2 regions of the Kineococcus arenarius subsp. arenarius genome follow, and region 2 is predicted to be linked to the other one. Evidence: riboswitches for the same ligand, from Rfam matches in the RefSeq annotation. Region 2 holds a riboswitch; the other holds the start of a gene.
The links. Region 2 has a riboswitch for S-adenosylmethionine ahead of ACRYM0_RS08625 (ABC transporter ATP-binding protein). Riboswitches for the same ligand answer to the same signal wherever they lie in the genome.

Region 1 (13,508 bases), on a different contig from region 2:
GGTCGCGCCACACCGTGCGGGCCATGCCCGGCCAGGGGCGGGTGATGACGAGCACCCCCGTCTCGCCGGGCGCCGTCTCGCGGCCGGCGTCGTCGACGACGGCCGCGGCCAGCCCCGGCAGCGGCACCGTGCCCGAACCGGGCTTCAGCGGCGTCACGCCCGGCAGGGGAGCGACGACCGCGGCGCCGGTCTCCGACTGCCACCAGGTGTCCACGATCGGGCAGCGACCGCCGCCGACCTCGCGGTGCAGCCACAGCCACGCCTCGGGGTTGATCGCCTCGCCCACCGAGCCCAGCAGCCGCAGCGAGGACAGGTCGAAGCGCGCGGGCAGTTCCGGTCCGTGCTTCATGAACGTCCGCACCAGGGTCGGCGCCGTGTAGTAGGTCGTCACGCCGTACTTCTCGATGACCTCGAAGTGCCGGCCGGGGTGCGGGGTCAGCGGTGAACCCTCGTAGATGACCTGGGTGGTGCCGTTGGACAGCGGCCCGTACATCTCGTAGCTGTGCGCCGTCACCCACGCCAGGTCCGCCTGGCACCAGTAGACGTCGTCGTCCTTGACGTCGAACACCGCCCAGTGCGACCAGGACGTGTGGGTGAGGTACCCGCCGCTGGTGTGCACCAGGCCCTTCGGCTTCCCCGTGGTGCCCGAGGTGTAGATGATGAACAGCGGGTTCTCGCTGTCGAAGCTCGGGGCGGCGTGCTCGGTGCTCTGCCGGTCCACGACGTCGTGCCACCACACGTCGCGCCCCGGCGTCCACGGCACGTCCGGCGTCAGGTCCCCGGTGCGGCGCAGCACCAGCACGTGCTCGACGTGCTCCAGGCCCTCGACAGCGGCGTCGGCGGCACCCTTGACGGCCACCGCCTTCCCGCGGCGGAACTGCCCGTCCGTGCACACCAGCAGCTTCGCGCCGGTGTCCTCCACCCGGAAGCGCAGCGCCTCGGCGGAGAAACCCCCGAACACCAGGCTGACGACCGCGCCGATGCGCGCGCACGCCATCGTCGTCACGATCGTCTCGGGCAGCACCGGCAGGTAGAGCACCACCCGGTCGCCGTGCCCCACGCCGAGTTCCTGCAGCGCGTTCGCCGTGCGGCACACCTCGTCCTGCAGCTGCGCGTAGGTGATGGTGCGCGAGTCGCCGGGCTCGCCCTCCCAGTGCAGGGCCACCTTCTCCCCGCGCCCGGCGGCCACGTGCCGGTCCACGCAGTTCACGGCCACGTTGAGCTTGCCGCCGACGAACCACTGCGCCGTGGGCAGCGTCGAGCCGTCGAACACGGTGTGCCAGGGCTCGTCCCACTGCAACCGGCCGGCCTGCTCGGCCCAGAACGCCTCCGGGTCCGCCGCGGCGCGCTCGTACTCCTCCGCGCCCACGTTGGCCTGCGCGGCGAACCCCGCGGGCGGGGGGAAGACGAGCTCGTCGCCGGCGGCGAGGGGGGCGGTGCTCATGGGCGCGGGTCCTCCGGGGTCGTGGGTCGGGCGGTCAGCGTATCCGTGCCGTACTCTGCTCGGACCATCCAGAGCGGCCGAGAGACCTGGCTCGACGACGCCGCAGCAACCCCCGCGTGGAGGGTGCTCACGCCAGGACCGATGGGGAGGCACGGCATGAGCACCACCACGCCCGCCGCGGACGGCGCAGCGGGGTCCGAGCAGGCGCGCCGCGAGGCCGCCGCCTGGGCCACCTGGCAGGAGTCCCCGTGGGGGCGTCTGCGCTACCGGGTGCTGGCGGTGCTGCTGCGCGAGCGGTGCGCGCAGCTGGGCCCGGCGCCGCTGCGCGTGCTGGACGCCGGCGGCGGGGACGGCCGCGACGCGCTGCAGCTCGCGCTCGCCGGCCACGAGGTGACGGTCCTGGACGCCTCACCGGACGTGCTGGGCGCGGCCCGCGCCGCGGCCACCGCCGCGGGTGTCGCCGACCGCGTGCGCACCGTGGCCGCGGACCTGGAGGACCTCACCGCCCTGGCGGCGCTGACCCGGCACCGCGCGGGGGGTTCGGGGTCCTTCGACGTCGTGCTGTGCCACGACGTGCTGCAGCACCGGGGCGGTGCGCAACAGGTCGCGGACGACGTGGCGACCCTGGCGTCCTCCCTGCGCCCCGGTGGCCTGCTCTCCCTCATGGCGCCGAACCCGGCCGCCGACGTCCTGGCCGCCGCGCTGCGCGACGGGCCGGCGCAGGCGTGGGTGGTGCTGGACGCCGAGCGCGGGGAGGACCCGGCCACCGGCCGTTCCGTGCTGCGCCTGGACCCCGCCGTCGTCGAGGAGGCCGTGGGAGCCGCCGGGTGCGAGGTCGTCGGGCGCGCCGGGGTGCTGACGGTCACCACGCTGCTGGAGGACGCCCACCGGGCCGACGAGCGCTCCGTCGCGGACCTGGAGGAGCTGGAGGTCGAGCTCAGCCGGCGCGAGGAGTTCCGGCGGACGGCGCGGTTCTGGCACCTGCTGGCGCGCCGCCGCTGACGGCGGCGCCCTCAGCGGCGGTGCCCCAGCACGAACGTGCGGATCGCGGTGACCGCGGCTCCCCGTGCCCACTCCGGGAAACCCGTGTGCTGCACGTCCACGTCCAGCTCGGAGGCGTGCGGGCTGCGGTGCGCCCGGATCCCCTCCCGCAGCGCCGCGGCACCCACCTCGGCCAGCCGGGCGTTCTCCCCGGAGACGAGCACCTTCTCGGGCATCGTGAGGTTGCCGATCGCGGCCACCAGGACGCCCAGCGCGCGGGCGGAGTCGTCGACGACCCGCCGCGCCAGCACGTCGCCCGCCGCCGCCAGGTCCAGCACCTCCTCGAAACCCACCAGGCGCCGCAGCGCCGCGCTCGCCCGCGCCTCCACCGCCCCCCGCGTGAGCATCGCCTCCGCGCAGCCGGTGTGCCCGTCCGGGCACAGGGGCCCCGCGGGGTCCAGGGGGAAGTGCCCCAGCAACCCGACGCCGGCGTCCGGGCGGTCCAGCACCTGCTCGTGCACGACCAGGCCGTACCCCACTCCGGTCCCCACGACGAGGAGGGCGAAGTGCCCGCAGCGGCGGGCCGTGCCGAACCACTGCTCGGCCCGCGTCAGCGAGAGCACGTCGTTGTCCACCACGACCGGCAGGCCCAGTTCACCCTCCAGCAGACGGCCGAACGGAACGCCCTCCCAGCCCAGGTAGCGGGCCGAGAGGACCTCCCCGTCCGGTGAGACCCGCCCGCCCAGGCTCACGCCGACAGCGCGCACCGGTGCGTCGGCGCGTGCGGTCAGGGCCCGGACGAGGTCGCCGACGGCGGCGGTGCACCCGGCGGGGGAGGGGTCCGGCAGGGGCGTCTCGAGCTCGGCGAGGACGTTCGCGCGCAGCGTGGTCAGCACGGCGTAGGCGGTGTCCGCGGTCAGCTTGACGCCCACGAAGCAGTGGGTGCCCTCCTCCACGTCCAGCGGTCGCGTGGGGCGCCCGGACACGGGGTCGTACGCGCCCGCCGTCTCCACCAGCAGGCCGGAGTCCAGCAGGGGGCGGGACAGCCGCGTCAGGCTGCCGGCGGACAGGTCCAGCCGGCGGGCCAGCTCGCTGCGCGGCAGCGGCCCGTCGAGCAGCACCTCCAGGGCGATGTCGTGCGCGGGGCCGGTCAGCGGGGTCCAGGCGGTGCCGGGTCGCGCCGGGCTCGCGAGGGTCATCCGGCTCCTCCGGGGTCGGGCGCCGGTCTCGGCGCTGCGTGGGAGAACCGTAGTCGACTTCCGCCGCGGAAGTCCGGCACTACCCGAACAGCCTGATCTCCGCGCCTGCGGGGAAGCAGGAGACCTCTTGACGGTGCTGGGAGTTCTGCCGTAGAAATCGGCGGCAGCACGATCCTGACCACGACGACGTGATCCCGGAGACGCCGTGACCCTGCTCCAGCGCGAGACGCCCACCCCCGCCCGGGCCGCGGTCCCCGGGGAGGTGGTGCACCTGCGGGCGGCCGGCGTCAGCGTCGTCCTGCGCACCCACGCAGACCAGCTCCCCTCCCTCGTGCACTGGGGCGCCGACCTCGGCGAGCTCGATGCCGCCGCGCTGGGCGACCTCGCCGTCGCCGGCGCCCCCGCCCGGGCCAACAACGCCGTCGACGTCGAACGGCCCCTCGCCCTGCTGCCCGAGCAGGCCCAGGGCTGGAGCGGCACCCCCGGCCTGGCCGGGCACCGCGACGGCACCGCCTGGGCCACCCGCTTCGCCCCCACCGCGGTCGAGGTCACCGGCGCCGGGCCGGGCGGCGGGCGCGTGGACGTGCGCGCCGCCGACACCGCCGCCGCGCTGGAGCTGCACCTGGAACTGGAACTGCTGCCCTCCGGGCTGCTGCGCCACCGCGCGCACCTGACGAACACCGGGGCGGACGGTTACGAGGTCGGCGCCCTCGCCCCGGCGCTGCCGCTGCCGCCCGTGGCCACCGAGCTGCTCGACATGGCGGGCCGCTGGGGCAAGGAACGGGTGCCGCAGCGGCTGCCCCTCGTCGTCGGCGCCCACACCCGCGAGAACCGGCGCGGGCGCACCGGCCCCGACGCCCCGCTCGTCCTGGCGGCCGGCACCGCCGGCTTCGGGTTCCGCACCGGGGAGGTGTGGGCCCAGCACGTCGCCTTCAGCGGCAACCACCGCGCCCTCGCCGAGCGCCAGCACACCGGCACCGCCGTCCTGTCCGGCGGCGAACTGCTGCTGCCGGGCGAGGTGCGCCTGGCCCGGGGGGAGGGGTACAGCTCCCCGTGGGTGTACGCGGCGCACTCCGAGCACGGCCTGGACGGGATTGCCGCCCGGTTCCACACCCACCTGCGCTCGCGGCAGCACCACCCCGCGAACCCGCGCCCGGTCATCGTGAACACGTGGGAGGCCGTGTACTTCGACCACGACCTCGGCCGGCTCACCGAACTGGCCCGCGCCGCCGCCGAGGTCGGCGCCGAGCGCTACGTGCTCGACGACGGCTGGTTCCGACACCGCCGCGACGACACCGCCGGCCTGGGCGACTGGTACGTCGACGAGGACGTCTGGCCCGACGGGCTCACCCCGCTCATCGACGTCGTCACCGGCCTCGGCATGCAGTTCGGGCTGTGGGTGGAACCCGAGATGGTCAACCCCGACTCGGACCTGGCCCGGGCGCACCCCGACTGGATCCTGCGCCCCGCCGAGGACGTGCTGCCCCCCTCCTCGCGCCAGCAGCAGGTGCTCGACCTGGGGAACCCGGACGCGTACGCGTACCTGCTCCAGCGCCTGGACGCCCTGCTCACCGAGAACGACATCGCCTACCTGAAGTGGGACCACAACCGCGACCTGCTCGAGGCCGGTTCCGGTCCCGGCCGGCGGCCCGGCGTGCACGCGCAGACCCTGGCGGCCTACCGGCTCATGGACGAGCTGCGCGCCCGGCACCCCGGCGTGGAGATCGAGTCGTGCTCCTCCGGCGGCCTGCGCGTGGACCTGGAGGTGCTGGAGCACACCGACCGGGTGTGGGGCAGCGACTGCATCGACCCGCTGGAGCGCCAGCAGATCCAGCGGTGGACCACGCAGCTGCTACCCCCTGAGCTCATCGGCTCGCACGTGGGCGCCTCCCCGTCCCACACCACCCACCGCAGCAGCGACCTGTCCTTTCGCGCCGGCACCGCGCTGTTCGCGTCCTTCGGCATCGAGACCGACCTGACCCGCATGGACCCCGCCGAACGCGCGGAACTCACCCGGTGGGTCGCCCTGTACAAGGAACTGCGGCCCCTGCTGCACACCGGGACCGTCGTGCGCGCCGACCCGCACGACGAGTCGAGCGCCGTGCACGGCGTCGTGGCCGCCGACGGGGGCGACGGCCTGTTCGCGGTGGTGCAGCTGAGCACCCCCGACACCAGCGTGCCCGGGCGGGTCCGCCTGCCGGGCCTCGACCCCGACGCGACGTACCACGTCGCGCCGCAGCCGCCGGGCGACACCCCGGCCGTGCAGGGCGGCGACTCCCTCCCGTGGACCGCGGCGGGTGGCGTCCGGATGACCGGCCGGGCGCTGGCCGCCGTGGGCGTCACGACCTGCCTGCTGCAGCCGCAGCAGCTCCTCCTCCTGCGAACCCGGAAGGTCTGACGCCATGGCGCTCACGAGCAGAGCCGCTCGCACCCGCAGCTCGGACCGCCTCAGCCTGCAGGTCCACGGCTACCGCCCGGACAGCAGGGGGACCCAGCGGGAACGCCTCACGGCCCTGGCGTTCGTCCTGCCGGCGCTGCTGGGGTTCAGCGTCTTCTACTTCTGGCCCACCCTGCGGGGCTTCTACTACAGCTTCACCGACTTCGACGTCTTCAACCGCCCCACCTGGGTGGGTCTGGACAACTACGCCGCGCTCCTGGACGACCCCACGTTCTGGAACGCGATGAAGGTCACGGTGCAGTACGTCGTCATCAACATCGGCACGCAGACCGTCCTGGCGCTGCTGCTGGCCGTGCTGCTGCACCGGCTGACCCGATCGGTCCTCGTGCGCAGCGTCATCGTGCTGCCGTACCTCATCTCCAACGTCGTCGTCGCCCTGGTCTTCTACTGGATGCTGGACGCCCAGATCGGGATCACCAACCAGTTCCTCGGCTGGATCGGCGTCGACGCGATCCCCTTCTTCGGCAGCCAGGACTGGGCGATCCCCACGATCGCGCTGGTCAACACCTGGCGGCACCTCGGGTACACGGCGCTGCTCATCTTCGCCGGCCTGCTGATGATCCCCGACCACGTGTACGAGGCCGGCCGGGTGGACGGCGCCTCGGAGTGGAAGATGTTCTGGCGCATCACGCTGCCCCTGCTGCGGCCGATCCTCGCCCTGGTGCTCGTCATCACGGTCGTCGGCTCGTTCCAGGCGTTCGACACCGTCGCCGTCACCACCGCCGGCGGCCCGGCCGACGCGACCAAGGTCATCCAGTACTACATCTTCGACCTGGCCTTCCAGCGCTACCAGTTCGGGTACGCGTCGGCCGTCTCGGTCGTCCTGTTCCTCATCCTCGCGGCCGTCGCCTTCGTCCAGTTGCGGCTGATGCGGGCGAACGAGTCCGACGTCGCCTGAGCGCGACCCGAAGCGAACGATCCCCAGGAGGCGACGTGGCCACCGCAGTGACGACGTTCGACGAGGCCGCCGCGGCCTCGCGGACCGGCAGAGCGCGCCGGGCCCGGCCCGGAGCCGGGCGGGTCCTGGCCTGGACCGCCCTGGTCCTCATCGTGCTCGTGACCCTCTTCCCGTTCTACTGGATGCTGCGCACCGCGTTCTCCAACGGTGCGTACCTCGCCACCCAGCCGTCGAGCCTGCTGCCCGTCGAGCCGACCCTCGGTGCCTTCGAGCGGGTCCTCGGGCTGGCGAGCACCGAGGAGGCCCAGGCCCAGGCCGGCTCCGGCGCCTCGGTGAACATCGGCCGCTACCTGCTGAACTCCGTGGTGGTGGCCACCCTGATCACCGCGGGGCAGGTGTTCTTCGGCGCGCTGGCGGCGTACGCCTTCTCCCGGCTGCGCTGGCCCGGCCGGGACACGGTCTTCTTCGTCTTCCTCACCGCCCTGATGGTCCCGCCGATCTTCACGCAGCTGCCGAACTTCCTGCTGATGCGCGACCTGGGCATCCTCAACACCTACGCCGCGATCGTCCTGCCGTTCTTCTTCATGACGCCCTTCGCCGTCTTCTTCCTGCGGCAGTTCTTCCTCGGCATCCCGCACGAGGTGGAGGAGGCGGCGCGGCTCGACGGCGCCGGTGCCGTGCGCAGGTTCTTCACCGTGATCCTGCCCATGGCGTCCGGACCGCTGGTGACCCTGACGATCCTGCAGTACATCCAGGCGTGGGGCGAGTACTTCTGGCCGCTGCTCGTCGCCAGCGACCCCGACGTCCGCGTGCTCACCGTCGGCCTGGGCGTCTTCCGCGCCCAGACCCCGCAGGGATCGCCCGACTGGGCGGGGCTGATGGCCGCCACGCTGCTCGCCGCCCTGCCGATCATCGTCCTGTTCGCGATCTTCAGCCGGAAGGTCGTCAACTCCATCGGCTTCTCCGGCATCAAGTGAGGCAGCCCGTGATGCACCCCGCCCCCCGCCGTTCCCGCGCCCGCCGCGCCGTCGCCGCCGCCGGCGCCGCGCTGCTGCTGACCGCCTGCGGCTCCTACGGCGTCGACCCCGGCGCCGACGCCGACACCGGGACCGTCACCTACTGGCTTTGGGAGTCCGCGCAGCTGCCCGCGTACCAGCAGTGCGCCGACGACTTCGAGGTGCAGCACCCCGACATCGACATCCAGATCGAGCAGTTCGGGTGGGACGACTACTGGAACAAGCTGTTCACCGGCTTCGTCGCCAACTCCGCCCCGGACGTCTTCGCCAACCACACCTCCCGGTACGGCGAGTTCGCCGAGCGCGGGCTGATCGTCCCCATCGACGAGCACGTGGCCGAGGACCGCATCGACCTGTCGAAGTACGTGACCGGCACCACCGAGCTGTGGGTCGGCCCCGACGGGAAGCGTTACGGGCTGCCGAAGGACTTCGACACCATCGGCATCTTCTACAACGAGGGGATGACCGAGGAGGCGGGCGTCACCCGCGAGCAGATGGAGAACCTCACCTGGAACCCCGAGGACGGCGGCACCTACGAGGACGTCATCGCGCACCTCACCGTCGACGAGAACGGCGTGCGCGGCGACGAACCCGGCTTCGACAAGGGGAACGTGCGCACCTACGGGCTGGGCCTGGGCAGCGCGGGCGCTCCCTTCGGGCAGGTGGAGTGGTCCTACCTGGCCATGACCACCGGCTGGTGGTACATGGACGCCGAGGCGTGGGGCACCGAGTTCCACTACGACGACCCGCGGTTCCAGCAGACCTACGCGTGGTGGCGCGGCCTCATCGAGAAGGGGTACATGCCTCCGCTGGCCTTCACCGAGGGCGGTGCGCCCGACCAGCAGGTGCAGGCCGGCCGGTACGCGATGGTCACCGAGGGGTCGTGGCAGACCGCCAACTTCGGCGCGCTGGAGGGCGTCGACCTGGCCCTGGCGCCCACCCCGATCGGTCCGGAGGGGCACCGCGCCGCCATGCAGAACTCCCTGGCCGACTCCATCTCCACCTCCTCGCAGGTCAAGGGGGCGGCCTGGGAGTGGGCCTCCTACCTGGGGTCGGTCCAGTGCCAGTCCGTCGTGGCCGAGGCGGGGGTCGTCATGCCGGCGGTCGCCAGCACCGTCGACACCGCCAAGGAGGCCCTCGGGCGCACCGGGTTCGACATCAGCGCCTTCACCGACCAGATCGACGCCGGCACGACGTTCCCCTACCCGGCCGTCCTGAAGGCCGCCGAGGTCCAGAGCATCACCAGTTCGGTGATGGAGAACGTCATGGCCTTCAACGCGGAACCCGACGCGCTGACGCCCATGAACGAGCAGCTCAACGCCCTGTTCGAGTGAGGCCGTCCCCCGGGGCCGTCCGCCTGGCGCGGTAGGCCCCGGGGGAGCACCCGCACGCGCGGGTGAAGCAGGCGTACAGGCTGCTCTGCGAACCGAAGCCGGCCGCGTGCGCGACCGCCGCCGTCGTCATCGAGGTCGTCACCAGCAGCCGCTGCGCCTCCGCCACCCGGTGCCGCGTCAGCTGCTCGCCCAGGGAGAGCCCCACCGCGCGGCGGAACAGGGTGGTGGCGTAGTTCGGGTTCAGGTTCGCGGCCCGGGCCGCGTCCGAGGCGGACACCGGCTCCCGGAAGTGCTCGGCGATCCAGCTCGCCATCCGGGCGACCGGGCGCAGGTCCGCCCGCGGCGGCGCGCCGGTCCCCGCCCCCGCGGCACCACCCGCTGCTGCCACGATCCTCAGCACGAGGGCGTGCACCTCCAGCAGCAGCGCCGTGGAGGCCGTCCCGCCGGGTGCCGCCAGGTCCTGCTCCCAGGTGCCGAACAGCCCCGGCACGTGCGCACCGACCCGCTCGGTGGGCACCACCAGGGTGCGCTGGGCGAGCACCTCGGTGGTGAACGCCTCCGGCAGCGACCAGCTCAGCACCGTCGACAGCGGCACGTGGAGCCACGCCACGTCGCTGCGGTGCAACGGGTCCTGCTCCAGCAGGCGGTGCGGCGCCGCGGCCCAGAACAGCGCCGTGCTGCCCGCCTCGACGACCGTGCGCCGCCCGCCGGACAGGTACTCCAGCCGTCCCTCGAGCACGACGTTGACCTCCACGTCGTCGTGCCGGTGGAACTCGCGCATAGGGGGCGCCGGCCCGCGGTGCACCCACAGCGCGGACTCCTCGACCCTCGCACCCCGCGGCACACCGGTCAGACTAGGTGCTGAGGATCCTGGAAGCTCCCGGTGGCTCGCCGGAGGCCCGCGGCGCCGGTGGCCGCCTAGCGTCGAGGTCATGAGCCCGACGACGAGCCCGGTGCGCCCGCCCAAGATCACCATCATCGGCGCCGGCGGGTACGTCTTCCCGTTCCGCCTGATCGGCGACGTCCTCAGCTTCCCGGCGCTGCGCTCGGCGCAGCTCTGCCTCATGGACGTCGACCCGGGCAAGCTCGCACCGGTGGCCGAGGCCGCGCGCAAGCTCATCGCCCACCACGGCTTCGACGCGCAGGTCGTCGAGACCACCGACCGCCGCAGCGCCCTGGACGGCGCCGACTTCGTCGTCATCACCTTCCAGGTCGGGGGAGTGGCCTCCTACCGGCACGACGTGGAGATCCCCCGCCGCTACGGCGTGGACCAGACCGTCGGCGACACCGTCGGCCCCGGGGGCGTCTTCCGCTTCCTGCGCTCGGTCCCCGCGTACGAGGCCATCGCCGCCGACGCGCTCGAGGTCTGCCCCGACGCGGTGTTCATCAACTACGCCAACCCGATGGCCATGGCCACGGCCTTCCTCAACGCCAGGGGGCTGCGGACCGTGGGGCTGTGCCACAGCGTGCAGGGCACCACCCGCATGCTCGCCCGCACCCTCGGCGTCCCGTACGAGGAGGTCGACTACCTCTCGGCCGGCATCAACCACCAGGCGTGGATCCTGCGCTTCCGCCGGCGCGGCGGGGAGGACCTGTACCCCCGGCTGCGCGAGGTCATGACCGAGCGGCACGTCGTCGGGCGCGCGGCCGGTGAGCTGGCCGGCGACCACGGCGACCACAGCGGCGCCGCCGCGGCGGCCAGCGTCTACGAGGGCGGCAACGAGCAGGTCCGCACCACCTTGATGAACGCCTTCGGCTACTTCGAGACCGAGTCCAGCCACCACGCCTCGGAGTACCTGCCCTACTTCCGCAAGGACCCCGCCACGGTCGAGCGGTACGTCCCGCAGCGCTGGGACTACTACGAGATCTGCGCCGCCCACGACGACCGGGGCGACATCGACGCACAGCTGGCCCGGCTGCAGGAGGAGCTCACCCCCAGCGTGGAGTACGGCGCCTCGATCGTGAACTCCGTGGTCACGGGCGTCCCCTCCGTCGTGTACGGCAACGTGCCCAACGCCACCGGCGTCATCGCCAACCTGCCCGGCGAGGCCTGCGTGGAGGTGCCCTGCCTGGTCGACGCCAACGGCGTGCAGCCCACCGCCGTGGGGGAGCTGCCCCCGCAGCTGGCGGCCCTGAACCGCACCAACGTCAACGTCCAGACCCTGGCGGTGCGGGCCGCGCTCACCGGCTCGCGCGAGCACGTCTTCCACGCCGTCGCGCTGGACCCGCTGACGGCGGCCCTGCTGACCCTGGAGCAGGTCCGCGACATGACCGATGAGCTCCTCGCCGCGCACGCCGACCTGCTGCCCGCCGCGCTGCGGCCCTGACCCGGGGCGCCACCGGCTCCGGCCCGCGGGCCGCCCGCCGCTGTGGACGACGCCGTCCACAGCGGCAGGTGCGCGCGCTTGTGAGAGACTGCGGACGGTCGGGCGTTCCCCACACCGGGCGACCGACCCGCCGACCAGACCGCCGCCCGGAGCGTGGCGGCCGGGCAGCGCCGCGGTCCAGTGGAAGGGCCTCGCAGGCGCCCCGGTCCCCGATCCGGTCGGAGGGCGGGCGGCGGCACGAGCGGAGCGCCGCCCACCGCGTGCGAACCCCGCCCGTGCACCGAGGACTTCCGCCGGGTGCGGGTCACCCCACCCGGCGATCCCTTCGAGGACGCCTCCCGGCGGCCACGGGTTCACCGGTGGAGTGGTCGTCGGAGGGCGACGGGAGCACCCGTGACGACCACACCTGAAGAGAACGACCAGAACGCAGCGGCAGCGTCGGGGAGCGGCACCACCCGCCCGCGCCGGCGCCGAGCCGCCAGCCGCCCCGCGGGGCCACCGGTGCGCGTCGAGGCGCCCGAGCCCGCGGCCGCCGCCGACGAGCCGCCCGCGGCGGCGAGCCCCGAGCAGCCCGTCGGCGAGGTGGCCGGCGGGACCGTCGAGCAGACCGTGCCCGCCGCCCCCGCTGCTGAGGCCCCCGCCGCCCAGGCCCCCGCTGATGCCGCCGTCGAGGTGGGCGAGCCCGCGGAGGAGCCGGCCCCGGCACCGCGGCGCCGCGCCCGCCGGGCCACGCGCCGGACCAGCACCCCCGCACCCGCCGAGGAGGCGGCCGCGGAGCGGCCCGCCGGCGAGGTGGCCGGCGGTGCCGTCGAGCAGGCCGTGCCAGCCGCGCCCTCCCCGGAGCCGGTCGCCGAGCCCTCTCTGGAGCCGGTCGCCGAGCCCGCTGCCGAGGCACCCGCACCCGTGCGGCGCCGGCGCGCCTCCCGGTCCCGTGCGACGGTCACCGCCGAGCCGGCCGAGGTGGCTGCGGCGCAGGACCGCCCCGTCGAGGACGAGCCCGTCCAGGCGCCCGCCGAACCGGTCGCCGAGGCGCCGGTCGCCGAGGAGCCGGCCGTCGAGCAGCCCGCGCCGACCCCGGCGGACGACCCGCAGGACGTCATGGACGACCCGGTCCTGCTGCGCGCCGCGGGGCTCGCCGGCCGCCGCGAGCGCACCGCCGCCGAGCGCGCCGCCGAGGCCGCCGCACGCGCCACCGCCGTCTTCTTCCAGGCCCCCGCCGTCGAGGAGGCGCCCCGTCGCAGCCGCCGCGCCTCCGCGCCGGCGGGCCCGCCGCGGCCCGCGGTGGAGCGCTCCGCGCAGGAGCCCGGTGAGGACGCCGTGCGCGACCCCGAGGACCTCCTGGACGCGCTGACCACGGCCGGCGAGGACGTCGACGTCGAGGACGGGCCGCTGCGGCCCGCCGGGGGCGACGACGAGGACACCGCCTCGAGGGCGGGCGCCGACGAGGACGACGACGAGGACGCCGGCAGCCGCCGCCGTCGCCGCCGCGGCGGCCGGGGCCGGCGCGGTCGCACCCGCGAGGACGCCGAGCGCACCGACGACGAGGACCGGGGCGACGAGGACGACGACGACCGGACCGGGGGTGCGGGCCCCGACGCGGCTGCTCCCGGAGCGGGGTCGGACGACCCCGACGCCGGCGACGAGGGCGACGACGCCGACGGGGACGAGGGCGCCGAGGCGGACGAGGCGTCCGGTTCCTCGCGCCGCCGCCGTCGCCGTCGCCGCCGCGGCGGGGGCGCCGAGGGCGACGAGCCCTCGCCCGACGACCCGCCGAACACCGTCGTGCGGGTGCGCGAGCCGCGGCGGGGCCGCGGCGGGAGCACCGGTGGGGGCACCGGCGAGGACGAGATC
Region 2 (15,499 bases):
GACGTCAGCGAGGTCAGCGCCGCCCGCGCGCCGGCGGCGGTCACGGTGCCGCCTCCGGCGGGGCCCCCGGCGCGTCGACGGCGCCGCCGTAGCGGCGGTCGCGCTCGGCGTAGGTCTGGATCGCCGCCCACAGGGCGCGGCGGTCCACGTCCGGCCACAGCACGTCGGAGAAGACCATCTCGGCGTACGCGGACTGCCAGGGCAGGAACCCGGAGGTGCGCTGCTCCCCGGAGGAGCGCCAGAACAGGTCCACGTCGGGCATGTCGGGCTCGTCGAGGAAGCGCGCCACCGTGCGCTCGTCCACCCGGTCGGGGTTGATGCGGCCGGCAGCGACCTCGCGGGCGATGGCGCGCGCGGCGTCGGCGATCTCGGCGCGGCCGCCGTAGTTCACGCACATCGTCAGGGTGCAGACGGTGTTGTCCCTCGTCAGCTCCTCGGCGGCCTCCAGCTCGTCGATGACGCTGCGCCACAGGCGCGGTCGGCGCCCGGCCCAGCGCACCCGCACGCCCCAGGAGTGCATCTCGTCGCGTCGGCGCCGGATGACGTCGCGGTTGAAGCCCATGAGGAAGCGCACCTCCTCGGGGCTGCGCTTCCAGTTCTCCGTGGAGAACGCCCACGCCGAGACGTGGGTGACCCCGATCTCGATGGCACCGGCGACGACGTCCAGCAGCGACGCCTCGCCGCGCTTGTGGCCCTCGTTGCGCGGCAGCCCGCGCGCGTTGGCCCAGCGGCCGTTGCCGTCCATGACGATCGCCACGTGCCGGGGCACCAGCTCCGGCGGCAGCTGCGGGGGGCGGGCGCCTGAGGGGTGCGGCGGGGGCGCCTGGACGGCGCGGGGGGCGGGTGCCGCGGCGCGGCGCCCGAGGGTGCGTCGTGCGGGGGTGCTCACGAGGCCCGAGCTTCGCACGGGTGCGCCGGTGCGCTCGCTCAGACCCGCTCGACGTGCTCCAGGGAGCGGATGCCCCGCTCCAGGTGCCACTGCAGGAACGCGGCCACCAGCCCGCTGCCCTCGTCGCGGCAGCGCTGGTCGCTGGCGTCGGCGGTGTCCCAGTCGCCCGTCAGCAGCGCGGCCAGCAGTTCCAGGGTGCGCGGGTCGGGGGCGGCTGAGCCGGGCGGGCGGCACGCCGGGCACACCGCCCCGCCGGCGGCCACGTTGAACGCGCGGTGCGGGCCCGGATCGCCGCAGCGCGCGCAGTCGGCGAAGCTGGCGGCGTAGCCGGCCACGGCGAGGGACCGCAGGAGGAAGGCGTCCAGGACCATGGTGGCGGCGTGCTCGCCGCGGGCCAGGGTGCGCAGCGCCCCCACCAGCAGCAGGTACTGCTGGGTGTTGCTCTCCCCCTCCACCTCGGTGAACCGCTCGGCCGTCTCCAGCAGGGCGTGCCCGGCGGTGTAGAGGCCGTAGTCGGCGGCGATGACCGCACCCAGGGGGGCGAGGACGTCCACCTGCGTGACGATGTCGAGGGAGCGGCCGCGGTGCAGCTGCGCGTCCACGCAGGTGAACGGCTCCAGGCGGGCGCCGAAGCGCGAGGAGGTGCGGCGCACCCCCTTGGCCACGGCCCGGACCCGGCCGTGGTGGCGGGTCAGCAGGGTGATGACGCGGTCGGCCTCGCCGAGCTTGGCGGTGCGCAGCACGACGGCGTCGTCGCGGTAGCTGCGCGGCCCCCCGATCCCACTCACCCGGGCAGCGTAGGCCCCGGCACCGACACGGCGGCGCGGCGCCGGTGCCCGCGCGTCAGGCGAGCTCGATGCGGTCGCCGCCGGCGCGCCGGGCGCGCGTGCACGCCGCGTCGGCGGCCGCCAGGGCCTCGGCCGCCGGGGCGGGCCCGGCCACCCCCACGGACGCGCTCATCCGCAGCCCGGGGGCGAGGTGCGCCCACGGTTCCTGCCGCACCGCCGCCAGCAGCCGCTCGGCGACGAGGACGGGCGCCGGCCCCGGGCGGTCGGCGGGCAGCAGCACGACGAACTCGTCGCCCCCGTAGCGCACCAGCACGTCGTCCTCGCGGCAGCTCTCCACCAGCAGCGCGGCCACGCGCCGCAGCACCGCGTCCCCGGCCTCCGGGCCGTGCTCGTCGTTGGCCGCGCGCAACCCGTCCAGGTCGACGAGCACGGCGCTGTAGCGCTGGTCGGGCCGCTCCAGGACCTGCTGCAGGCGCCGCCGGTTGCCCAGGCCGGTCATGGGGTCGGTCAGGGCGGCGCGGCCCTGCCGCTCGTTCTGCTCGGCCATCTCGTGCTGGCGGATGCGGTCCTGCAGCGCCTCGAACCGGCTCTCGCGGTCCTCCCACAGCCGCGACAGGGAGATGCGCGCCAGTTCGGCGAGCGCGTCGGCGGCCTCGTGGCCGCCGTGGTGGCGCACGGCGTTGTCGGCGCGCACCTTCAGGGCGGTCAGGCCCCACACGTCCAGCTGGGTGCTGGAGGAGGTGCGCTGCACGGCCAGCAGCAGTTCCCGGGCCCCGTCCAGGTCGCCCTCGGCGGACAGCGACATCGCCAGGCCCACGCGCGCGATCTGGGTCTCCACCAGCTCCTCGCGCTGGCGGAAGGCGGCGGCGGCCACGCGCAGGCGCGCGGCGGCCAGGGCGGGCTCACCGGTGCGGTGCAGCACGAACCCCTCGATGGCGTCGGCGCGGGCGCGCATCTCCGGGTAGCCGACCTCCTGCGCCAGCGAGCGCATCCGGGCGGCGTGCCCGAGGGCCCGCGCGTAGTGCGGCCCGGTCTCGCCCGAGCGGCCGACGACGTCGAGCATCGCGCCCCAGGACACCTCCAGGACGGCGGCCTCCTGCACGACGTTCAGGCGCACCCGGGCCGGGGGGAAGGTCAGCGAGAGCATCAGCTCGGTCAGCTCGTCGGCCGGCTCGAACAGCGCCAGCGCGCGCAGCGCCAGGGCCACCGACATGGTGGCCGACAGGTGGTCGTAGGTGCGCACGGGCTGGGCGGTGACGATGAGCTGCGCCTCGGCCAGGTGGTCCATCGCCAGGGCCGTCATGCCCAGGTCCACGCGGGCCTCGGCCAGCAGCGACAGGGCCTTGGCGCGCCAGACCGGGTCGGCGCGCGGGCCCAGGCGCTGCAGCAGGTGACCGGCCTCCGCGGCGGCCTCGGCGGCGCGGCCGAGCTGCTGCAGGGCGACGCAGCAGATGAACTGCAGGTACCGCGCGGTGCGCTCGTCGCCGGCGGCCTCGCAGAGCACCAGGCCCTCGCGCGCGGCCTGTACGGCCCGCTCGCCGTAGCCGTCCAGGTAGAGGCGGTGCGCCTCCTCGGCGAGGGCGTCGAACGGCCCGAACGGCCCGGACGGCTCCAGCTCCCGCCCGGCCGGCCCGGCCGCGGCTGCAGCGCTGCCCACGTCGATCGCCCCCTGTCCCCCGCGCGGTCGAGCACGGATGGTGACTGATCCTAACCGTGAGCGGGCGCCGCGCAGCCGGAAGGGCCGGACGGTGCGCGCTCGACGACCCCCGGGGGGCGCTCCCCGGCCCGCCGCGCGCAGCGGCGGGCCGGGCGCCTCAGCGCAGGGCCCGGTTCACGGCCGACACGATCGCCTTCAGCGAGGCGGTGGTGATGTTGGCGTCGATGCCGACCCCCCACAGGACGCGCTGGCCCACGGCGCACTCGACGTACGCCGCGGCGCGCGCGTCGCCGCCGGCGGACAGGGCGTGCTCGGCGTAGTCCAGGACGCGCACGTCCACCGGCCCGGCGGGCAGCCCGGCCAGCGCGGCGCAGAACGCGGCGATGGGCCCGTTGCCGGTGCCGGCGACCGTGGTGGTCGTCCCCGCGTCCAGCAGGTCGACCTCCAGCGCGTCGACGCCGTCGACCTCGGAGACCGAGCGGGTGGCGCGCAGCGCCAGCCGGCCCCAGTCGGGCGTGCCGGAGGGCGAGGGCAGGTACTCGTCGGAGAAGATCTCGAAGATTTCCGCGGCCGAGACCTCCCCGCCGGCCGCGTCCGTGCGCTCCTGCACGACGCGGCTGAACTCGATCTGCAGCCGCCGCGGCAGGTCCAGCTGGTGCTCGCTCTTGAGCAGGTAGGCCACGCCGCCCTTGCCGGACTGCGAGTTGACCCGGATGACGGCCTCGTAGCTGCGGCCGACGTCCTTGGGGTCGATGGGCAGGTACGGCACCGCCCACTCGTGCTCGTCGACGCTCCTGCCGGCGGCGGCCGCGTCGCGCTCCATCGCCTCCAGGCCCTTCTTGATGGCGTCCTGGTGCGACCCGGAGAACGCGGTGAAGACCAGGTCCCCGCCGTAGGGGGCGCGCTCGCCCACGGGCAGCTGGTTGCAGTGCTCCACCGTGCGGCGGATCCGGTCGATGTCGGAGAAGTCGATCTCCGGGTCGACGCCCTGGCTGAAGAGGTTCAGCCCCAGGGTGACCAGGTCGACGTTGCCGGTGCGCTCGCCGTTGCCGAACAGGCAGCCCTCGATGCGGTCCGCGCCGGCCAGGTAGCCCAGCTCGGCCGCGGCCACGCCGGTGCCGCGGTCGTTGTGCGGGTGCAGGGACAGGACCACGTTCTCGCGCTGCGCCAGGTTGCGCGACATCCACTCGATGGAGTCCGCGTACACGTTCGGGGTGGCCATCTCCACCGTCGCGGGCAGGTTGACGATCACCTTGCGCTCGGGCGTGGGCTCGAACACCTCCACCACCGCGTCGCAGATGCGCCGGGCGAACTCCAGCTCGGTGCCGGTGTAGGACTCCGGGGAGTACTCGTAGTAGACGGTCGTGCCCGGGATCGTCTCCTCGTACTTGCGGCACAGCCGCGCGCCCTGCAGGGCCAGGTCGACGATGCCGTCCTCGTCCATCCCGAACACCACGCGCCGCTGCAGCACGGAGGTGGAGTTGTACAGGTGCACGATCGCCTGCTTCGCCCCGCGCAGGGACTCGTAGGTGCGCTCGATGAGGTGCTCGCGCGCCTGGGTCAGGACCTGGATGCGCACGTCGTCGGGGATCAGGTCCTGCTCGATCAGGGTGCGCACGAAGTCGAAGTCGGTCTGGCTGGCCGAGGGGAAGCCCACCTCGACGTCCTTGTAGCCCATCTCCACCAGCAGCTGGAACATCCGCAGCTTGCGCTCGGAGTTCATGGGGTCGATCAGGGCCTGGTTGCCGTCGCGCAGGTCCACCGCGCACCAGCGGGGCGCCTTCGTGATCCGCTTGCCGGGCCACGTGCGGTCGGGCAGGTCCACGGCGATCTGCTCGTGGAAGGGGCGGTACCGGTGGTACGGCATCGACGACGGCTTCTGGGTGTTCTCCACAGCTCAAGCTCCTCTACGCGGGACCGGATGTGCTCGGCCGGCGCGCACGACGAGGTCCCGCGACGGGGAGACCGGCCTAGCTGGCCCCGCCGCGGCGGCGAAGGAGGAGGGTCTCCCAGCGAGCCACGGCAGCACCGTACGCGCCCGGCCCCCGGCTCGTCCACGCGGGGGGGCGGGACGAGCCGGCGGCGCCGCACCGCCCGGGCCGGTGGCCGGCCCGGGCGGTGCGGGGCGTCAGCGGTCGTCGCGGGGGTTGAGCTGCTGCGGGTCGCCGTCGGGGTCGTCCTCGGCACCGGGGTCCTGCGCGGCCCCGTCGCCGGTCTGCACGCCCCGCAGGTCGCGCGGGTTCAGCTCACCCGGGTCGCCGTCGGGGTCGATGGGGTTGGTGGTCGGTTCGCTCATGCCTCCACAGTGCACCGGCCCCCCTCCCCCGGCACCCCGAGGCCACCGCGGCCGGCCTCACTTGACCGCCCCGCGGGTGACCCCGCTCATCACCCAGCGCTGGGCGAACACGTAGACGAGGATCGTGGGGGCCATCGCCATCAGGTAGGAGGCGAAGGCCACGTTGTAGTCGGTGGAGAACGCCAGCTGGAAGATCTTCTGGACGACGGGGATCGTCTGCAGCGTCTGGTCGGCGGTGATGAGCGAGGGCATCATGAAGTCGTTCCAGCTGGCCAGGAAGGCGAAGATGCCGACCGTGGCGTTCATGGGGGCCAGCAGCGGGAAGACGACCCGCCAGAACACCTGCCAGGTGCTCGCCCCGTCCATGCGGGCGCTCTCCTCCAGCTCCAGGGGGATGGAGCGCAGGAACGCCGAGTACAGCAGCACGCTGAAGGACAGCTGGAACATCACGTGCAGCAGCGCGACGCCGACGGGGTTGTCCAGCGCGAGCACCGCGGTGAGCTTGACCTGCGGCAGCGCCACCACGGGGAAGGGGATGAACATGGCGGCCAGCAGGTAGAAGTAGGAGTACCGGAACAGCCGGCGGTCCCAGTTGCGCACGATCGCGTAGGAGGCCCACGACGCCAGCAGCAGGCACCCGGCGACGCTGACGACGCTGACCAGCACCGAGACGGCGAAGGCCCGGGGGAAACCCGTCAGCGTCCAGGCGTCGGCGAAGCTGGCCCAGTTCAGCGGCCACGGCGGGGCGAAGCCGGTGCCGGCGACGGCCTGCTCGGGCGTCTTGAACGCCATGACGACGGCGAAGTACAGGGGCACCAGGACCGCCAGGGACGTCAGGGCCAGCAGCGCGGTCAGGCCCCAGCCGCGCCCGCGCAGGGGGGTGGAGCCGCGGCGGTTCCCGCGGGAGACCGCGGCGACGGTGGCGGGGTCGGCGGTGACCATCAGAGCGACACTCCTCGGCGGCGGATGATCTGCAGCTGCAGGACGGAGATGACCACGGCGAGGACGAAGAAGACCACCGCGTTGGCCATCTGGTAGGCGTAGTCGCCGTTGGTGAAGCCGGTGAAGATGGTCATGGCCACGCTGCGGGTCGCCGTCCCCGGGCCGCCGTCGGTCAGGCCCACGATGATGTCGTAGGCGTTGAGGAAGTTCTTGAACCCCAGCACGGTGTTGATGACGACGTACCCGGCGACCAGCGGCAGGGTGATCGAGGCGAACCGGCGCCAGGCGCCGGCACCGTCCAGGGCGGCGGCCTCGTAGACCTCCTCCGGCACCGCCAGCAGGCCGGCCAGGTAGATGATCAGCGCGCTGGGCACGGCCTGCCAGGCGGTCACCACCACGACGCCCACCCACGCCAGGTCGGGGTTGGCCAGGACGCTCTCCCGCAGCCACCCGATGCCCAGCGCGCCGCCCAGCGCGGGCAGGGAAGTGGACAGGAGGTGGTTGAAGACGAAGGCGATGACGATGCCGGAGACCACCATGGGGATGAAGAACACCGCGCGCAGCGCCGTCTTCAGCTTGATCTTCGCGCTCAGGCCCAGCGCCAGGGCCAGGGCCAGGACGTTGACCAGGAGCACCGTGACGACCGAGAAGCCCAGGGTGAAGCCGTAGGCGTGCAGGACGTTCGGGTCGGTGAACAGCACGGCGTAGTTGGCGAGCCCGATGAACTCCCACTCGCCGTACCCGACGTAGTCGGTGAGGCTGATGACCGCGCCGACCAGGGCGGGCAGCACGATGAACAGGGTGAACAGGGCCAGCGCCGGCAGCAGGAACAGGTAGGACACGGCGTCGACGCGGCGGCGCGGGGCGCGGCTCCGCACGACGGCGACGTCGGAGTGCGCGCCGCCGGCGGCGCGGCGCCCGCTCCGGGAGCGGTGCGGTGAGGTGGTGGCCACGAGATCTCCTTCGCTCTGCGGCGGCGCTCAGGCGGCCGAGCGGGTCGCCAGCCGCGCCCAGTCCTCGTCGATGCGGCGCAGCAGGCGCTCGCCGTCCCCGGAGCGCACGGCCTCCTGCAGGTAGTTGCCGACCGGGATCGTCAGCGGGATGTAGGTGTTGGCGCCCTGGTAGATGCGCCCGGCGTCCAGCGCGGGCTGCAGGCCGACCAGGCGCGGGTCCTGCAGGGGGGCGGCGCCCAGCAGCGGTGAGGTCGCCAGGTTGTCGGCGTTGTAGCGGGCGATGACCTCGTCGCGCATGAGCCACTGCAGGAACTCGCGCGCCGCGGTCTGGTGCCCGGAGGCCTCGGGGATCCACAGGGCCAGGTCGAGGTTGACCCGGGCGGCGGCCTGGCCTGGCTCGTCGCCCATCGGCAGCGGGAACGTGCCCACCGGCAGGTCGGGGTTCACCTTGGCGATCTCGCCCAGCGCCCACGGGCCCTGCAGGTACATGGCCGCCTGACCGCGGCCGAACGCCAGGTTGCCGTCGGCGTAGGCGCGGCTGGCCGCGTCGGGGTTGGAGTAGGAGGCCAGCTGCAGCATCTTCTCGACCGGCTCGGCGAAGACGTTCGAGAACGACACCTCCTCCTCGGGGCCGGCGTCCGCCCCCAGGGCGCGCAGGTCGGCGAAGAAGGCGGCCACGTCCAGGGCGCTGCCGGTGCAGTAGTCGAACAGGCCCTGCTGGATGGTCCACACCTCCTGGAAGGTGCTGTAGACGGGCGTGACCCCTGCGGCCCGGAAGGTCTCGCACGCCTGCACGAGCTCGCTCCAGGTCTGCGGCACGGCCACGCCGTTCTGCTCGAACAGCCGCGCGTTGTAGATCACCCCCGCGGAGGCGACGGAGTAGGGCAGCACGTTCGTCTCCCCCTCGTTGGTGGCGAACTGGTCGACCAGCACCTGGTACTTGGGGTCGACGCGCTGCGCCTCGGGCAGGTCCGACAGGTCCGTGAGCACCCCGGTCGAGACGTAGCCGCCGACCTCGAGGGTGTAGTTCCACGCAGCCAGGTCCGGCGGTGCGCCGCGCACGAACTGGGGCACCAGCGCCGTCTGGGAGGAGTCGTGGACGGCGAGCACCCCGGACTGCGAGGCGTTGAACTCCGCCACGAGGTCCCCGAAGTAGGCGATGACCTCCGGCTTGTTCTGGAAGAAGCGGACCTCCTCGCGCCCGCCGGTGCCGGCGGAGGACCCGCAGCCGGCTGCCCCGAGCGCGAGGGCGCCGCCCCGGCGGTCAGCAGCGAGCGCCGGCTCAGGGGCCCGGCGGCCCGCAGGGCGGGCGGCGCGGTGGGTGGCGGGGTGCGTGGCGGGGTGCGTGGCGGGGTGTGTGGCACGGTGGGTGGCACGTCGTCGTCCCTCCTCCTGGCTGCCGCGGGCACCGTCGCCTGCGGGTCCTGCGGGGCCGCGCGGGGGGTCTGCCCGCACGGCCCGGTCCGCCCGCCGGATCCGCGGGTGGCGCCTGCCTCGTCATCGAGCCGGACCGTGGTCTCGCCGTCCAGCAGCGTCTCCCCGATCGGGCCGCTGGACAAGACGACACGAGCGGCGAGCGCACCACACGGTGTGGCGCCCCCCCACCGCGGGTAGGGACCGGGCATGGCACCCGACCAGAGCACCCCCACCGACCCGACGACCCAGCACCCGCGGTCCCAGCCGGAGCAGTCGATCCCGCACCCCGGCCTGGAGGGGCAGATGGACCCGCCGCCGGACTACGGGCAGGACACGTACCGCGGCAGCGGCCGGCTCACCGGCAAGCGCGCGCTCATCACCGGCGGCGACTCCGGCATCGGCCGCGCGGTCGCCCTCGCCTACGCCCGCGAGGGCGCCGACGTCGTGATCGTCCACCTGCCCGAGGAGCAGGCCGACGCCGACGAGACCGTCGCGCTGGTCGAAGCCGCCGGGCGCAAGGGCGTCAGCGTGCCCGGCGACCTGCGCGAGGAGGAGTTCTGCCGGCAGGTCGTCCAGCGCACCGTCGACGAGCTCGGCGGTCTCGACGTGCTGGTGAACAACGCCGCCTACCAGATGGCCGTCGGCGGCATCGAGGACCTGAGCACCGAGCAGCTGCTGCGCACCTACACGACCAACGTGTTCGCGACGTTCTGGCTGTGCAAGGCCGCGGTGCCGCACCTGCAGCCCGGTTCCAGCATCATCAACACCGTCTCGATCCAGGCGTACCAGCCCTCGCCGTCGCTGCTGGACTACGCCTCCACGAAGGCGGCGCTGGTGAACTTCACCAAGAACCTGGCGCAGGAGCTGGGCGAGAAGGGCGTCCGCGTCAACTGCGTCGCCCCGGGACCGATCTGGACCCCGCTCATCCCGGCCACGATGCCCGCCGAGCAGGTCGGCTCCTTCGGCAGCGAGACCCCCCTGGGCCGCGCCGGCCAGCCCGCGGAGCTGGCGCCCGCCTACGTGTTCCTGGCCTCGCAGGAGTCCAGCTACATCACCGGCGAGCGCATCGGCGTCACCGGCGGGATGCCGATGCCCTGACGTGAGTCGATCCCCCCGGCGGGGGCCGCCCGGACCACCGGCCCGGGCGGTCGCTCACGAGGTGGCGGGCGAGCCCGTGCGCACGAGCTCGCCCGCCAGCAGCGAGCCGATCCAGCCGTCCAAGCGCTCACCGCGGTGCACGAGCAGCCCGCGCACCTCGCCCTCCCGCCGGAAGCCGCACTTCTGCGCGACCCGCCAGGAGGCGGTGTTGCCGACGACGGCCTGCCAGTGCACGCCGGCCAGGTGCAGCTCGTCGAAGCCCCACGCCAGGGCCAGTCGCACCGCGCGGGTCGTGACGCCGCGGCCCCGCGCCCAGGGCGCCAGGCCGAACCCGATCTCCGCCCAGCCGGCCGGGCGGTGGCGCAGGTCCACGGTCCCCGCGAAGCGGTCACCGGCCTGGACCGCCCACCCGGCGACCTCGCCGCGCTCCCACGCGGCGGCGAGCCCGGCGACGAAACCCTCCGCGTCCGCGCGCCCGTAGGGCGCGGGCACCGTGGTGAAGCGCACGGTGTCCGCGTCGCGGCACTGCTCGACGACGGCGTCGAGGTCGGCGGCGGTGTGCCGGCGCAGCAGCACGTCGCCGTCGCGCAGCTCCGGGTGCTCGGGCAGGTCCCAGGTCTCGTCCACGCACCGAGGCAACCGCAACGCGCCGGGGGCCGTCCACCGGGTTCCCGGTGGGCGGCCCCGGATCGCTCAGCTGCGGTTGCGCTTGACCCGCTGCTCCACCAGGCCCAGCAGCACGTCGGAGAGCTTGCCCAGGAGCGCCAGCAGCAGGATCGCCAGCAGCACCTGGTCGGTGCGGCCGACGTTCTGCCCGTTCGTCATCTGGAACCCCAGGCCCATCGCGCCGTTGAGGAACTCGGCCGCCACGAGGAACAGCCACGCCTGCGCCAGCGCCAGGCGCAACCCCGAGAGCAGCGACGGCGCGGTCGCCGGCAGCAGGATCTCGGTGAACAGCCGCACCCCGCTGCGGCCGTAGGCGCGGCCCACCTCCACCAGGGCGGGGTCCAGGTGGCTCAGCGCGGAGTGCACCGTGGTGTAGACGGGGAAGAACGCGCCGATCGCGATGAGCACGATCTTCGGGGTCTCCCCGATGCCGATCCACAGGCCCAGCAGCGGCACCCAGGCCAGCGAGGGCACCGCGCGCAGCGCCCCGATCGTCGGGCTCAGCAGCGCCGAGACGGAGCGCAGCAGACCGGTCAGCCCACCCAGCACGACCCCCAGGCCCGCACCCCACAGGAACCCCAGCAGGACGCGCTGCGTGCTGATGGCGATGTTCCGCTGCAGCTCCCCGGTGCCCCACATCTCCACCGCGGCGCGCAGCACGTCCGCCGGCGGCGGCAGCTGCACGCGCGAGAACACCTCCAGGGTCGAGCACAGCTGCCACGCCGCCAGCAGCGCCAGCGGGACCAGCACCCCCAGCAGCCACCGCCCGGAACCGGCGCGGCGGGCCGGCGCCTCCACCGCCGCCGGCCGCTCCGGCGCGCTCACGCTCACGCCGAGGCCGCCTGCTCGGCGAACTGCGGCGCGAACAGCCCGTCCAGGGCCGTGAGCGCCTCCTCCTCCGAGCGCACGTCGCCGTTGGCGGCCATCAGCGGGATGACGCCCTCCAGCACGGTGCGCTGCGCGTCGCCCGGCACCGGGTCGATGTCCAGGCCGGTGCGCTCGGTCAGCACCAGCGAGGCGACCTCGGGGTCCAGCTGCGCCTGCTCGGCGTACAGCGCCACGAGCTCGTCGGGGTTCGCCAGCGCCCAGGCGCGCGCCTGCTCGTAGGCGTCGACGACCTGCTGCACGAGCTCCGGGGAGCTCTCGATGAACTCCTCGCGGGCGTTGAGCACGCCGTAGGTGTTGAAGTCCACGTTGCGGTACAGCAGGCGCGAGCCGGCGCTGAGCTGGGTGGCGGCCATGTTCGGGTCCAGGCCCGCCCAGGCGTCCACGTCGCCGCGCTCCAGCGCCGCGCGGCCGTCGGGGTGCTGCAGGTTGACGATCTCCACGTCGGAGGCCGCCAGCCCCGCCTGGTCCAGCGCCTGGCGCAGGAAGAAGTACGGGTCGGTGCCGGTCGTGGCGGCGATGCGCTTGCCGCGCAGGCCCGCCACGTCGCTCACCGTGGAGTCGGCGCCGACGACCAGGGCGGTCCACTCCGGCTGGGAGTAGACGTCGACGGTCTGCACGGCCTGGCCGTTGGAGCGGGCCTGCAGCACGGCCGCCCCGGCGGTGGAGGCCAGGTCCAGGTTGTCGTTGCGCAGGAACTCGTTGGCCTTGTTGCTGCCGAGGGACTGCTCCCACTGCACCGTCAGGCCCGCGTCCTCGAGGATCCGCTGCTGGCGCACCACCAGGCTCAGCGGGTTGTAGTACGCGTAGTCGAGGCGGACGGTGTCCCCGCCACCGGACGCGGAACCGGCGGACGGCGCCGTTCCGGTGGAGGACTCCCCCTGCACGCAGCCGGCGGCACCGAGGGCGACGCCGCCGAACAGGGCACCCAGGGCGGTGCGGCGCGCGAGGGGGCGGGGGAAGTGGGACACGGTTCTCTCCAGGGGCAGGGTCGCCCGCACGAGCGGCGGACGACGGGGTTCGCAGGGGTCAGCAGGCGTGCCGCGGGGTTCGCGGGTGCAGCGGTGCCCGGGCCGGGGGCCGGGCGCTCAGGCGTGCGCGCGCGGCACGCCGAGCAGTTCGAGCAGTTCCACGCGCAGGTGGGCGAGGTCGGCGTCGCCCCGGTCGCGCGGGCGCGGCGGCCCCACGGCCAGGTCGCGCACGACGTGGGCGCCGGCACGGCCCTCGGTGGTTCCCAGCACCAGCACGCGGTCGGCCAGGTGCAGCGCCTCGTCGACGTCGTGGGTGACGAGCAGGACGGTCGCACCGGTACCGCGCTGCACGTCGTCCAGCAGGTCCTGCATCTTCAGGCGGGTCAGGGCGTCGAGCGCGGCGAACGGCTCGTCCAGCAGCAGGACACCGGGGCGGCGCACCAGGGCGCGGGCCAGCGCGGCGCGCTGGGCCATGCCGCCGGACACCCGGCGCGGGCGGTGACCGGCGAACCCGGCCAGGCCCACGGTCTCCAGCTGGTGCAGCACCTGCGCGCGCCCCTCGGCGCGGGGGGTGCCCAGCGGCAGCCCCAGGGCGACGTTGCCGGCCAGGTCCCGCCACGGCAGCAGCCGCGGCTCCTGGAACACCACGGCCGTGCGCCCGCCCACCCCGCGCACCGGCTCGCCGCCGACCTCCACGGTGCCGGAGGTGGGGGTGTCCAGCCCGGCGACCAGGCGCAGCAGGGTGGACTTGCCGGAGCCGGACGCGCCCAGCAGCGCCACGGTGCTGCCGGGCGCCACGTCCACGTCCACCCCGGCCAGGACGTCGTGCCTGCCGGAGCCGGTGGTGAACGAGCGCCCCACCCCCCGCAGGGCGACGCCGGCGGCCTCGACGCGCTGCGCCGCGGGCGCACCGCCGGGTGCTGCCACGGCGGGGCCGGGCACAGCGGGGCCGGGCACGGCGGCGCCGGACGTGGCTGGACTGGACGCGGGACGCGTGGGTACGGCCGACACTGCTCCTCCATCGCTCCTGGCGTGAGCACCGCACCGCCCGCTCCGGCCAGGGAGCTGATGGAGGTTGCTGCGGCGTCGTCGAGCCAGGTCTCTCGGCCGCTCTGGATGGTGGCGTCATCAAACGCGAGGACGCCCGCACCTGTCAAAACGGGTGGCCCCCGAGAGGGTGACGTGCGTTTTCACCACGGGGCGCACGCGCGCGACTACGGTGGACGAGCCATGCCGTTCTCCCGGACAGCCCCCCACCCCGCCCCCCGCACCGCGGCGCCGGGCGTGGCGGAACCGTGGACGACGACGGCGAACGCGGTCACCGCGGTGCGCACCGCGGTCGCGGTCGCGCTCGGGTGCGCGGCGGCCGCCACCGGCTCACCGGCGCTGCTGCTGGTGGCGTACCTGGCGTACTGGGTGGGCGACGTGCTCGACGGCGCCGTGGCGCGCCTGATGGACCAGGAGACGCGCCAGGGGGCGGTGCTGGACATCCTCAGCGACCGCGCCTGCACCGCCGTGCTGCTGACGACCTACCTCGGCTGGCACCCCTCCATCGCCGTGCCCGCAGCGGTGTTCCTGCTGCAGTTCATGGTCGTGGACTGCCTGCTGTCGCTGGCCTTCCTGCGCTGGCCGCTGGTCAGCCCCAACCACTTCCACCTCGTCGACCGGCGGGTCTGGCTGTGGAACTGGTCGAAGCCGGCGAAGGCGCTGAACACCTCGGGCGTGGTGGCGTGCCTCGTGCTGGGCTTCGAGGGGGCGGCGACGGCGGTCGCCGTGGCGGTGCTGGCCGTCAAGTGCCTCTCCGCCGTCCGGGTGGCCCGCCTGAGCCGGGCCCCGCGGTGACGCGCCCGTGGAGGACCTGAGGGCCACCGGTGTCGCGCTGGAGGTCCTCGCCGCGATCGCCGTGGGGGCCGTCTCGGCCGTCCTGCCCGTCGTCAACGCCGAGGCGGTGGTGCTCGCCGCGGCCGTCGGCAGGCCCCGCACGGCCGTTCCCGTGGTCCTCGGCGTGGCGCTGGGCCAGACGCTCGGCAAGGTGGCGCTGATGCTCGGCGCGCGCCACGGCGCCCACCGGCTGGTGGGTCTGCTGCACCGCCCCCGCGGCCGGGGGCGCACCGGCTCGGCGGCCGCGGGCGCCGAGCCCCCCGGCGCGGCGGCCCCGCGGACGGCGTGGTGGGCGCGGGCGGTGCGCCGCTGGGGCGAGCGCTGCCTGACGGCGCTGGACTCGGGGCGCTGGGCCGGCCCGGTCGTGCTGCTGAGCGCGACCACGGGCGTGCCCCCGCTGGCGGTGACGAGCATCGCGGCGGGCCTGCGCCGGACCCCGGTGCCCGTGTTCACCGCCTGCTGCCTCGCCGGGCGCTCGGCGCGGTTCCTCGCCCTGGGCCTGCCCGCGCTGGCGGTCGCGTGAGCGGCACCGGCTCGCGCGGCCGGGCCCCTCACCGGGCCGCCGGCACCCGCAGCAGCCCCGCACCGTCCAGGTCGAGCGCACCGCCGGGTGCCAGCAGCACCGCCCGGGAGGCGCCACCGGCCGCGACCGCCCGCGCGAACCGGCGCCCGGGGGCCGTCCACCGGTCCCCCATGGCCCGGGCCAGGCCCAGCGGCGCGAGCGTGCCCCAGTGCACCGGCACCGCCACGGCCGGTCCCACCGCGGTCACCTCCGCGGCCGCCTCCTCCGGGTCCAGGTGGTGCGGGCCCAGCGTGCGCCACCACCCGCCGACCGGCACCAGCGCCACGTCCGGGCACCGGCCGGCGGCGGCCAGCACGGCCGTGGCCAGCCCGTCGAAGGGACCGGTGTCGCCCAGCGCCCACAGCAGCAGGTCGGGCCCGCCGTCGGACCGCGCCCGCTCGGGGAACACCCCGGGCAGCCGCACCAGGTGACCGACGGCCACCGAGTCCACCGGTGCGCCGGTCACCCGCCCCAGGGTGCGCCCCCCGTCGTGGT

Region 1: it holds a riboswitch for S-adenosylmethionine, as region 2 does, so the genes downstream of both, ACRYM0_RS17050 (class I SAM-dependent methyltransferase) here and ACRYM0_RS08625 (ABC transporter ATP-binding protein) in region 2, are expected to answer to the same signal.

What each region holds. Positions count from the first base shown of each region.
Region 1 covers NZ_JBJLSE010000093.1:730-14,237, forward strand. The annotation lists gene acs (acetate--CoA ligase) at 1-1,444, opposite strand, end outside; SAM riboswitch class I at 1,506-1,592, shown strand; gene ACRYM0_RS17050 (class I SAM-dependent methyltransferase) at 1,601-2,446, shown strand; gene ACRYM0_RS17055 (ROK family protein) at 2,458-3,624, opposite strand; gene ACRYM0_RS17060 (alpha-galactosidase) at 3,830-6,022, shown strand; gene ACRYM0_RS17065 (carbohydrate ABC transporter permease) at 6,027-6,980, shown strand; gene ACRYM0_RS17070 (carbohydrate ABC transporter permease) at 7,016-7,957, shown strand; gene ACRYM0_RS17075 (ABC transporter substrate-binding protein) at 7,969-9,330, shown strand; gene ACRYM0_RS17080 (helix-turn-helix domain-containing protein) at 9,311-10,174, opposite strand; gene melA (alpha-glucosidase/alpha-galactosidase) at 10,263-11,657, shown strand; partial or broken gene ACRYM0_RS17090 (Rne/Rng family ribonuclease) at 12,051-13,508, shown strand, end outside.
Region 2 covers NZ_JBJLSE010000025.1:27,229-42,727, reverse strand. The annotation lists gene ACRYM0_RS08685 (isoprenyl transferase) at 41-889, opposite strand; gene recO (DNA repair protein RecO) at 928-1,677, opposite strand; gene ACRYM0_RS08675 (GGDEF domain-containing protein) at 1,733-3,334, opposite strand; gene leuA (2-isopropylmalate synthase) at 3,492-5,201, opposite strand; gene ACRYM0_RS08665 (hypothetical protein) at 5,463-5,630, opposite strand; gene ACRYM0_RS08660 (carbohydrate ABC transporter permease) at 5,688-6,572, opposite strand; gene ACRYM0_RS08655 (carbohydrate ABC transporter permease) at 6,572-7,525, opposite strand; gene ACRYM0_RS08650 (ABC transporter substrate-binding protein) at 7,553-8,980, opposite strand; gene ACRYM0_RS08645 (SDR family oxidoreductase) at 9,149-10,039, shown strand; gene ACRYM0_RS08640 (GNAT family N-acetyltransferase) at 10,094-10,666, opposite strand; gene ACRYM0_RS08635 (ABC transporter permease) at 10,733-11,536, opposite strand; gene ACRYM0_RS08630 (aliphatic sulfonate ABC transporter substrate-binding protein) at 11,533-12,561, opposite strand; gene ACRYM0_RS08625 (ABC transporter ATP-binding protein) at 12,679-13,488, opposite strand; SAM riboswitch class I at 13,577-13,684, opposite strand; gene ACRYM0_RS08620 (CDP-alcohol phosphatidyltransferase family protein) at 13,792-14,403, shown strand; gene ACRYM0_RS08615 (hypothetical protein) at 14,411-14,965, shown strand; gene ACRYM0_RS08610 (MBL fold metallo-hydrolase) at 14,994-15,499, opposite strand, start outside.